Regions from separate parts of the Streptomyces hazeniae genome, predicted to be linked through region 2. Evidence: riboswitches for the same ligand, from Rfam matches in the RefSeq annotation. Region 2 holds a riboswitch; the other holds the start of a gene.

Region 1 (3,180 bases), 500 kb from region 2:
CTTCTCTCTCCCGGTCGTTCAGCTGGCGGCTGTTGCGGGAGGGAGGGCGGAGCAGGGACGGGTCGATCGTCGGACAACCCGCCACGATGCCCCGGATGGCATGCACCAGATGAGTTAAACGGGCGTGGTTCGGGATGACGCTGAAGACGCCGGCCACGGCGCGGTCCAGGACCGCTCTGCTGGGCTCGGCCGCGATGACGGCGATGCCGCAGTCGGGTGCGGCGGCGCGCAGTTCGTCGGCGAGGTGGAGTTCGTCGCGACCCGTGGTGGTCGCGCCGAGGACGGCGACGGTGGGACGTACGCGCAGCACCGCCGGGACGATCTGCCGGCTGTCGTTGACGGTCTCCACGACGTCGAAGTCCCGTACCTGCTTGAGGGTTTCGGCCAGGGTCTCCGAGATCAGGCGACGTTCGTCGGCCACTAGGATGCGAATTGTCACTGCTTGAACTCCCCGCGTGGACCCGGTGAGCCCGTGGTTTCCAGGCACGCCGAAGTCCCAGCTTGAATGTGAACATACACTGGCCCGTACCGCGATAACGCCCCGGAGGGTGCCACCCTCCAACCCCAGTGTCGGCACAAATTCAAACGAACAGCAGAATCCTCTCGGACGCTCTGCCGTGCTCCACCCCTGTCGGTTCACCCCCGTTCGGCGTTGCTCCAGGGTGGAGATCCAAGGCGGTCGACCACACCGCCTGCGTTCCGTAGAGTTACAGACCGACTTGAGACCGGTCAATGGCCCTTCACAAAGAGAAGGCGCCCGGGATGTCGCCCTACCTCCCGCTATGCCGGGAAGGCCGATGGCGATTTGAGCTGGACCTGAGCTTCTCCGGTGTGCTACCCACACGTAGCCGACACGTGCGCATCAGCTGTAACACCCACGACTCCGGCCCGGCACTTCCACGGTCGCACTCCGTCTCTTCACAAGGTGAACGTCCGGCCCCTCCCTCCCGGCGAACCGACCCCCGAGCGCGACCGGCCGGCTCGACGCCACGTCAGGAGAAGGCCTGCGGCGGCGCGTTCGGCCTCCCTCCAGAGGAGTGACGCTCCCGCGGCGGCAGGCACGTCCGACACACCGTCACCACCTGCGGAATCACCGGTTCGGCGCAACACCGGAACGCCCGGACGCCCTGTATGTCGGTTTTTGAACACTCCGGTGCGATGTGCTTACGGTCGCATCGCTCGTCGCCTGACGGGCACCGCGGCCGTCACGCCGAATCCTGCCGGCGGCCGGGGACACTTCGTCGCGTGAGCGCCGTAGGCAGGAGCGGGGGACCCAGGTAGGCCGCCGCACCCGAAGGAGGGAGCGGCTCGGGGCGTATCCGCCCGCGTCAGCGGACGGACGGGCACTCTCCGGCCCGAGCCCGACAGCTCACCTCGCAGGCGTCGGTGAGGAGACGAACATGCTGTTCACTGGCAAGTACCGGGCACACCTGTCCAGCACCCGCGCACGCGTCGCGGCCCTGGTGAGCACGGCGGGAGCCGCGGTCGCGCTTCCGCTGATGTCGGCGTCCAACGCCAGAGCCGCTTCCGTCGACACCTGGGAACAGGTCGCCGCATGCGAGTCCAGCGGAAACTGGCGGATCAACACCGGCAACGGCTACTACGGCGGGCTGCAGTTCTCCCAGTCCAGCTGGGAGGCCGCCGGCGGCACGCAGTACGCACCGCGTGCGGACCTGGCCAGCAAGCAGGAGCAGATCGCCGTGGCCGAGAAACTGCTGGAGATGCAGGGCCCGGGCGCCTGGCCGGTCTGCGGCAGCGAGGGCGGGCTGACCGCAGGGGCTCCCCCCGCGGAGGTGGCCCCCGACACCGGCGCGCCGGAGCAGCAGGCGCCGGAGCAGCAGGCGCCGGAGCCGGCGGCACCGTCGGCTCCCCAGCAGCAGTCCCAGCCCGTGCAACCGGTGCAGCCGACCGGGTCGGACTACACCGTCCGCTCGGGTGACACCCTCGGCGCCATCGCCGTCGCCTACGGCACCACCTGGCAGCAGATCTACGAGGACAACCGCTCGGTCGTCGGCGACGACCCCGATTTCATTCTTCCCGGTCAGCAGCTCGTGATCCGCTGACCCGCCGTCAGGCCACCCGCACGACCTTTCCGGCTCCGCGGTCCGCGCCCGCCCGGCTCCCCCTCCGGCGCAGGCGCGGACCGCTCCCCCGTCTCCTCCCCCGTCCTCCTCCCCCGAGGCAAGAACCGGGCAACCAGGCCCGGCAATCGCCCTCCCCCCGGCCGGGCGCACCGGGACCTCCCCGGCACGACCCCCCCCTCGGGCCGCGGGCGGCTCCGGCGTGCCGGCGCCGATACCCCCACCCCCGTGGGAGGTATCGGCGCCCACGCCTTTCACCTGCACAGACAGCCGGTGTCCGATCCCCTCCCGTGGGCGGACCCGATCGGACCGGCGAGGGAAACCCGGCGCTTGACGCGCCGAGGACTCCTGCGCCGCACCCCCGTGCCGGCTGCCTTGCGGGCCTCATCGTGACATGCAGCGCAGGACTCGCACATTGCCAGAACCCGGCAAAGTTCACGGCGCGTTGACGTCCGACTCCAGCGAGCACGCCCCCCGTTCCGCCCCTGCGGGGCGCTCAGTGGTTCTCCTACATCCGCGACGACGGGGCGCCGCCCCTCCGCGCGCGGCCGTACGTTGCACCGATGACACGTGAAATCCCGCTGCTGTTCGCGCGGAGCATCGTCGACCGCGAGGGAGCCTCCGGCAAGAGATGGCTGGCGGACCTGCCGGGCCTCGTGGAGGCCCTGCTGGGCCAGTGGGACTGCGTACCGGACGGCGAGGCGGCGCACGGCGGCATCGGGATGGTCCTCCCGGTGTCCGGGCCCGCCGGGCGGCGCTGCGTGCTGAAGGTGTCGTTCCCGCACCCCGACCGCGTCCACGAGCCGGACGCGTTCGCGGTATGGGCCGGGCGCGGGGCCGTCCTGCTCCACGAACGCGACGACGACCGGTGCGCCATGCTCCTCGAGCGGGCCCGCCCCTCGACGCTGGCCGACGTCGCGGACGGCGACGAGGTGATGGAGGTCGCCGGACAGCTCAGCCGCCGGCTCGCCGTGCCGGCTCCGCCCGGCCTGCCGAGGCTGCGGGACCGGGCCGACGCCTGGGAGGAGCAACTGCTCAAGGACGCCGCGGAACTGGAGCCGCGGCTACCGGATCACCTGGTGGACGCCGCCCTGGCGAC
Region 2 (3,180 bases):
TGCAGTTCGGCGTCAACCACCTCGGGCACTTCGCGCTCACCGGTCTGCTCACGGAACGGCTGCTGGCGGCCGGCGACGCACGGGTCGTGAACGTCTCCAGCCTCGTGCACGTCGTCTCGGGCATCGATCCGGCGGACCTGAACAGCGAGCGCGGCTACCGGCGCTGGACGGCGTACGGGCGCTCGAAGACGGCGAACCTGCTCTTCACGCTGGAGCTGGCGCGCCGCACCCGGGAGCACGGCATGGTCGTGGCGGCCGCCCACCCCGGATACGCGTCGACCGAGCTGCAGACCAAGGGGCCCCGGCTGAGGGGCGACCGGACCGGCGAGCGGCTGATGCGGGCCGCGAACTCACTCGTCGGTTCGTCGGCCGAGCTGGGCGCGGCGGCCACGCTCTACGCCGCCACCTCCGCGGAGGTGGGTCCCGGGGCCTTCGTGGGGCCGCGACTGCTGGGGCTGCGCGGCGCGCCGGGCGCAGCCTGGCGGGCGCCCTGGGCGCGGGATCCGGCGATGGCCCGGAGGCTGTGGGAGGCGTCCGAGGAGCTGACGGGCGTGCACTACGAGGCTCTGGAATGACACACCACCACACATCGGGACATAACGGACCGGGCGAGAGGCCGACGGTGCGGGTGCTCGTCGTGGACGACGACTTCATGGTCGCCCGGCTGCACCGTGCGATGGTCGAGCAGACCCCCGGATTCGCCGTCGCCGGGGAGGCCCGGACCGGCGCCGAGGCACTGACGGCGGTGCGCGCACTGCGCCCGGACCTGGTGCTGCTGGACATCTACCTGCCGGACATGTCGGGACTGGACGTCCTGCGCGCGCTGCGGGGCGACCCCGGCGAGGAGACGACGGGCACCGCGCCCGCCGCCCCCGGGGTGGACGTCCTGGTGGTCACCGCCGCACGCGACGTGGAGACCGTGCGCGGAGCCCAGCTCGGCGGGGCCGTGCACTACATCATCAAGCCGTTCGAGAGCAGGACCCTGCGGGAGCGGCTGCTCGCCTACGCGCAGCGGCGACGCGAGCTGGCGGCACTCGCTGCGGCGGGAGAGGCCGGACAGGCGGAGGTCGACCGGGTCTTCGGCTCCCCCGCCGGGGATCCGCGAGCCGCCGCGCCGCCGCGCGAGCGACCGGCCCTCCCCAAGGGGCTGACCGCGCAGACCGCGGCGCTCGTACGGCGGGCGCTCAAGGAGGCGCCGGGAGACCTCTCGGCGGCCGAGTGCGCGGAGCTGAGCGGGCTCTCCCGGGTGAGCGCGCGGCGCTATCTGGAGCACTTCGCGGCCGGCGGCGAGGCCGAGGTGTCCCTGCGGTACGGCACCACGGGTCGCCCCGAGCGTCGGTACCGCCTCCCGGGCACCACGCCACCCCGGACCGGACGGGACTGAGACCCGGACGAGATCGACGCATTACCGCAGGGAAGCCCGTTACGTCCCATTTGGCGTTTCGGTATGGATATTGGCGGTCTGCTCCTCGCGGCGTGACGCGAATAACAGCACGGTCTCGACGGGGCGCGCCGCACACCGGACCGAAATTCAGGGCTTTCTCAACTCCCCCTTCATAGCGGCGAGTTGAGCACTCGACATACGAAGATCGCGACAACTCAGCGAAAACGGACAGCAGCACACAGTCGTGTCGGAGTGGCGTGAAGCCCGTGTGAAGACCGTCCGTAAACCCGACTTTCTTGCCGCAATCCGAATCCCTGTGTTTTGGTTCCCTCCGCCGCCGCGCTCGTGCGGCGGCCCTGAGCCGGGACGCCGAGTCCTGCCGCCCGGAGCAGGAGCCACCCGTGACCCACGAACGGCAGGAGTGGGGGACCCAAGGTAAGTGCCGCGCCGGTACGTCACCGGACGGCTTGGGGTGAAGTCGCAGCGAGTGCCGCTCATGCGCTCGCACAGGCGACCGGGCAACTCCAGCCCGAACCCGACAGCTCACCTCGCAGGCGTAGGAGAGGACCACAGCCATGTCTGCACGCGGACGTCATCGTCGCTCCAAGACGCAGCGTTTCACCCGCCGCGCCACCGCCCTCGCCCTGACCGCGGGCGGCGCCGGCATCGCCCTTCCGCTCGTGACCGCCGGCGGCGCCCAGGCCGCCTCCGTGGACACCTGGGACAAGGTCGCCCAGTGCGAGTCCACCGGTAACTGGAGCATCAACACCGGCAACGGCTTCTACGGCGGCCTGCAGTTCACCCAGTCCAGCTGGGAGGCCGCCGGCGGCACCGAGTTCGCGCCCCGCGCCGACCTCGCCACCAAGGACCAGCAGATAGCCGCCGCCGAGAAGCTGCTCGCCCTCCAGGGCCCGGGCGCCTGGCCCAACTGCGGCCCGCAGGCCGGCCTGCAGCAGAACAGCGGCGACCCGCAGATCGACCCGAACGGTGGTGGCGAGGACGCCGCCGCCTCGAAGGCCGAGACCGCCGAGGCCCCGAAGCAGGCCGCCCCGAAGGCCGACACCGGTGCCCGGGACACGAAGGCCCCGAAGGACGCCAAGACCGAGAGCTACACCGTGGTCAGCGGCGACACCCTGTTCAAGATCGCCAACGCGCACGACGTGGACGGCGGCTGGAACACCGTCTACGACGGCAACCGCGAGGTCATCGGCGGCAACCCGGACCTGATCTACCCGGGCCAGGAGCTCAGCCTGAACGGCTCCGCCGCCGGCGCCACGCAGAGCGAGGCGCCGAAGAAGGAGACCGCCGAGAAGCCCGAGAAGACCGAGAAGAAGGCTCCGGCGCCGAAGCAGGACTCCGGCAGCTCCGACGCGGCCTCCGCCGCCGCGGAGTCCGCGGACACCTCCCAGGCCGAGAGCGCCGCCGGCGGCTTCTCCGCTCCGGTCGAGGCCGCCACGAGCACCCCGTACCACCAGACCGGCGCCAGCTGGTCCAGCGGCTACCACACCGGTGTGGACTTCGCCGCCTCCACCGGCACCACGGTGAAGTCCGTCGCCAACGGCACGGTCGTCTCCGCCGGCTGGGCCGGTTCGTACGGCAACCAGGTCGTCATCCAGCACGAGGACGGCCGGTACAGCCAGTACGGCCACCTGTCCTCGCTGTCCGTCTCGGCGGGCGAGAGCGTCAGCGCCGGCCAGCAGATCGGGGCCGTCGGCTCCACCGGCAACAGCACCGGCCCGCACCTGCACTTCGAGGTGCGCACCGGCCCGGACTACGGCTCGGACATCGACCCGGTC

What was found. A riboswitch is a leader RNA that binds a small molecule or an ion and turns the genes downstream of it on or off. The one in region 2 is predicted to bind cyclic di-AMP.
Region 1: linked by a shared signal. The riboswitch ahead of RM572_RS02925 (transglycosylase family protein) and the one ahead of RM572_RS01255 (transglycosylase family protein) in region 2 are both predicted to bind cyclic di-AMP.

Annotation. Positions count from the first base shown of each region.
Region 1 covers NZ_JAVREQ010000001.1:722,824-726,003, forward strand. The annotation lists gene RM572_RS02920 (response regulator transcription factor) at 1-439, opposite strand, end outside; cyclic di-AMP (ydaO/yuaA leader) riboswitch at 1,241-1,398, shown strand; gene RM572_RS02925 (transglycosylase family protein) at 1,401-2,063, shown strand; gene RM572_RS02930 (aminoglycoside phosphotransferase family protein) at 2,645-3,180, shown strand, end outside.
Region 2 covers NZ_JAVREQ010000001.1:225,510-228,689, forward strand. The annotation lists gene RM572_RS01245 (oxidoreductase) at 1-575, shown strand, start outside; gene RM572_RS01250 (response regulator) at 572-1,384, shown strand; cyclic di-AMP (ydaO/yuaA leader) riboswitch at 1,772-1,954, shown strand; gene RM572_RS01255 (transglycosylase family protein) at 1,960-3,180, shown strand, end outside.